DNA from 2 places in the Streptomyces sp. NPDC001714 genome. Region 2 is predicted to be linked to the other one. Evidence: riboswitches for the same ligand, from Rfam matches in the RefSeq annotation. Region 2 holds a riboswitch; the other holds the start of a gene.

Region 1 (2,191 bases), on a different contig from region 2:
CGGGCCGCCGAGGACCATCGGGCAGCCGCGGTCGACCTGGTCCTTGAGGGAGTCGTCGCACAGGACCATGCCGCCGCGCGGGCCGCGCAGCGACTTGTGGGTGGTCGTGGTCACGATCTGGGCGTGCGGGACCGGGTCGAAGTCCCCGGTCAGGACCTTGCCGGCGACCAGACCGGCGAAGTGGGCCATGTCGACCATCAGCGTGGCGCCGACCTCGTCGGCGATCTCCCGCATGATCCGGAAGTTCACCAGACGGGGGTACGCCGAGTACCCGGCGACGATGATCAGCGGCTTGAAGTCGCGGGCCTGGGCGCGCAGCGCGTCGTAGTCGATCAGGCCGGTGGCCGGGTCGGTGCCGTAGGAGCGCTGGTCGAACATCTTGCCGGAGATGTTCGGGCGGAAGCCGTGCGTGAGGTGGCCGCCGGCGTCCAGGGACATGCCGAGCATCCGCTGGTTGCCGAAGGCCTGGCGCAGCTCGGCCCAGTCGGCCTCGGAGAGGTCGTTGACCTGGCGGGCGCCCGTCTTCTGGAGGAAGGGGACCTCGACGCGGTCGGCGAGGACGGCCCAGAAGGCGACCAGGTTGGCGTCGATGCCGGAGTGCGGCTGGACGTAGGCGTGCTGGGCGCCGAACAGTTCGCGGGCGTGCTCGGCGGCGAGCCCCTCGACGGTGTCGACGTTGCGGCAGCCGGCATAGAAGCGGCGGCCGATCGTGCCCTCGGCGTACTTGTCGCTGAACCAGTTGCCCATCGCGAGCAGGGTGGCCGGGGAGGCGTAGTTCTCGGAGGCGATCAGCTTGAGCATCTCGCGCTGGTCGGCGACCTCCTGGCCGATGGCGTCGGCGACCCGCGGCTCGACCGCGCGGATCACGTCGAGGGCGGCTCGGTAGGCCTTGGACTCGGTGGACAGGGGCGCGGACTTGTCAGACATTCGGGACCTCCGGACATGGCGTTCGGCATTCACGGTTCGGCCCAGGCGCACGGCACTCGGTCACGACACGAGCCGCTCCCCGATGGTCGGTCCCATCCCAGCGCGCCAGTCACGGCCCGTGGATCACATTACCGGGCACGCCGGACCCAAGGGCCGTGGCGTCCACCAGTCGGGCAGGGACAGAAGGTAGGAAAGGGGCAATCCTGCCGCGCCCTCTGGAGTCGCCGTGACCACTACGGAAGCCCTCATCACCGCCGCCGACGCGCACGGCGCGCCCAACTACGACCCGCTGCCGGTGGTGATCGCGACGGCCGAAGGCGCCTGGATGACGGATGTCGAGGGACGGCGGTACCTGGACTTCCTGGCCGGATACTCGGCGCTGAACTTCGGGCACGGCCACCCGCGCCTGGTCGCGGCGGCGAAGGCGCAGCTGGAGCGGGTGACGCTGACGTCGAGGGCGTTCCACCACGACCGGTTCGCCGCGTTCTGCACCGAGCTGGCCGAGCTGTGCGGGATGGAGATGGTGCTGCCGATGAACACGGGCGTGGAGGCCGTGGAGACGGCGGTGAAGACCGCCCGGAAGTGGGGGTACCGGGTCAAGGGCGTGCCGGCCGAGATGGCGAAGGTCGTGGTGGCGGCCGGGAACTTCCACGGCCGTACGACGACCGTGATCAGCTTCTCCACGGATCCGGAGGCACGGGCGGACTACGGGCCGTACACACCGGGCTTCGAGATCGTGCCGTACGGCGACCTGACGGCCATGCGGGCCGCGGTGACCGAGAACACGGTCGCGGTGCTGCTGGAGCCGATCCAGGGCGAGTCGGGGGTCATCGTGCCGCCGGAGGGCTATCTGGCCGGGGTGCGGGAGCTGACCCGCGAGCGGGATGTGCTGTTCGTCGCGGACGAGATCCAGTCGGGGCTGGGGCGGACCGGGCGGACGTTCGCGTGCGAGCACGAGGGGGTCGTACCGGATGTGTACGTCCTCGGGAAGGCGCTGGGGGGCGGGGTGCTGCCGGTGTCGGCGGTGGTGGCGAACGCGGAGGTGCTCGGGGTGTTCCGGCCCGGGGAGCACGGGTCGACCTTCGGGGGGAATCCGCTGGCCTGTGCGATGGCGCTGGAGGTGATCGCGATGCTGCGGACCGGGGAGTTCCAGGAGCGGGCGGGCGAGCTGGGGGACCTGCTGCACCGGCGGCTGGCGGAGATGACCGGGAGCGGACGGGTGACGGCCGTACGGGGGCGCGGGCTGTGGGCGGGGGTGGACGTG
Region 2 (2,191 bases):
CGGCCAGGTCACCGACCGGCTGGGCCGCACCGGGCAGGCGTACGTCCTCGACGAGGGCACCGGCGGACGGCGAATGCTGATCCTGGATCCGGCGACCGGCGCCGTACTCGGCCTGGAGACCACGTTCACCCGGGACGACCCCGAGTACGGGGTGCGGGCCGGGGACGTCATGGAGTACCGCGCCTGGCTGCGCTGACCCTCACGCGCCGAGCTGCCGGGCGGCGGCCGCCACCGTCTGCTCCAGCAGCACGGCGATCGTCATCGGGCCGACCCCGCCCGGCACCGGCGTGATCAGCGAGGCGCGCTCGACGGCGGTGTCGAAGTCGACGTCACCGACGTTGCCCTCGTTGTAGCCGGCGTCGAGCACGACCGCGCCCGGCTTGATGTCCTGGCCCCGGATCAGCCGGGGCCGGCCGACGGCGGCGACCACGATGTCCGCCTCGCGGACGGCCGCCGAGAGGTCCCGGGTGCGGGAGTGGCAGTAGGTGACGGTGGCGTCGCGCGCGAGCAGGAGCATCCCGGCCGGCTTGCCCAGGATCGCGCTGCGGCCCACGACGACCGCCCGCTTCCCGGCCGGGTCGACGTCGTACGCGTCGAGCAGGCGCAGGATGCCGCCGGGGGTGCAGGAGACGAAGCCCGGCAGGCCGAAGCTCATCGTCGCGAACGACGCGAAGGTCACGCCGTCCACGTCCTTCTCCGGCGCGATCGCCTCGAACGCGGCCCGCTCGTCGATGTGTTCGCCGACCGGGTGCTGGAGCAGGATGCCGTGCACCGCCGGGTCGGCCGACAACTCCCGGAGCGTGCCGACGAGTTCGGCGGTGGTCGTGGTGGCGGGCAAGGCCACGTGGCGGGAGGCGATGCCCGCCTTGCGGCTGCGGTTCTGCTTCATCCGGACGTAGGTGACGGAGGCGGGATCCTCGCCGACCAGCACGGTCGCCAGACACGGCGTGACGCCGGTCCGTGCGGTGAGGTCGGCGGCCTGCCGCGCGGTCTCCTCGACGATCCGGCGGGCGACGGCGGTGCCGTCGATGAGGCGGGCCTGGGTCATGCGGCACACTCCTGAGCTGGTTCGACCTTGATCGCCCAGGCGCACGGCAACGACAGTGCGGGCCGCTCCCCGGTGGTGCTCCACCTCAGCGCCAGTCACGGCCCGCCCTCAGGGTAACCGAGACCCTCGGCGTCTCCGGCGGCAGTGCGCGGTCCGCAGGAGCGCCCGCAGCAGCGCGGTGCACGCGCGAGGCCGCGGGCGGCGGGCGTGTCCCAGCGCCGTCCGCGCCGAGAAGGTCCAGGTCAACCGCGAGCTGACCTGGACCCTCCCGGTCCTCGCTACTGCTCGTCCCATGCCTGGATCATGATCTGCTCGGCGATCTTGCCGTCGCGCAGCGTGATCATCGACTCGGCGAGCACCCGGACCCCGTCCGCGTACTCGCAGGACTCGCTGTAGGCGGCCTTGTCGCCCTGGACGATGCACTGGTCCAGGGTGTGCGTCATGTCGCGGCTGTAGACGTCGTCCAGCATCGCGGCGATGTCCTGGCGGCCGTGCAGGACCTTGGGGTGGCTGGGCTGGGTGTTGCGGTCGATGATGCGGATCTCCGCGTCGTCCGCGTAGAGCGCCAGAAGGGTGTTCCCGGTGTTCCCCTCTATGCCCCGGCGCAGCGTCTCGGCGTCGAACGTGGAACCGGTCGCGGTGCCCATGGTGACCTCCTGCGGGAGCCCGCGACCCGATGCGGAGCGAGCCGCGCGAGCCCCTCACATCGAGCGTCCCCCGCGCCGCCGGGCTCGGCAAGCGCAGGCCGCGCGCTCCGCCTTGCGGGTGAGGGGGAACGGCTGCCCGTGTCCGGCCCGGCGCCGGGGCCGTTGCTGAAGACATGATCTCAACACGACGTATCGTCGCCGCCGTCGGCCTTGCCGTCGGGGTCACCGGCCTCGCCGCGCCGCTGGCGAACGCGGCCGACGCGAGCGCGCAGCACCCCGGGAAGCTCACCGCGCTCGGCGTGCTGGACTCGGTCTCCCGCAGCGACATCCCTGCGGAGTACCGGGGCAGGATGCCGAAGGCCTCGGAGCAGGTGCAGGGGCTGAACGGACTCCACAAGCTCGGCGAACTGCACCAGGCCACCGACCTGGCCGCGCCCGCCATGGGGCTGCTGCCGGGCATCGAGGCCTGACCGCGCCGCACACCGAGGGCCGTCCC

Evidence for each region. A riboswitch is a leader RNA that binds a small molecule or an ion and turns the genes downstream of it on or off. The one in region 2 is predicted to bind ZMP and ZTP.
Region 1: it holds a riboswitch for ZMP and ZTP, as region 2 does, so the genes downstream of both, ACFY0P_RS02345 (glycine hydroxymethyltransferase) here and ACFY0P_RS05615 (bifunctional 5,10-methylenetetrahydrofolate dehydrogenase/5,10-methenyltetrahydrofolate cyclohydrolase) in region 2, are expected to answer to the same signal.

Annotation. Positions count from the first base shown of each region.
Region 1 is NZ_JBIAUL010000001.1:496,531-498,721, reverse strand. Features, by position in the region: gene ACFY0P_RS02345 (glycine hydroxymethyltransferase) at 1-927, opposite strand, end outside; ZMP/ZTP riboswitch at 960-1,050, opposite strand; gene rocD (ornithine--oxo-acid transaminase) at 1,154-2,191, shown strand, end outside.
Region 2 is NZ_JBIAUL010000002.1:227,649-229,839, forward strand. Features, by position in the region: gene ACFY0P_RS05610 (CU044_5270 family protein) at 1-196, shown strand, start outside; gene ACFY0P_RS05615 (bifunctional 5,10-methylenetetrahydrofolate dehydrogenase/5,10-methenyltetrahydrofolate cyclohydrolase) at 200-1,048, opposite strand; ZMP/ZTP riboswitch at 1,075-1,157, opposite strand; gene ACFY0P_RS05620 (nuclear transport factor 2 family protein) at 1,327-1,695, opposite strand; gene ACFY0P_RS05625 (hypothetical protein) at 1,869-2,165, shown strand.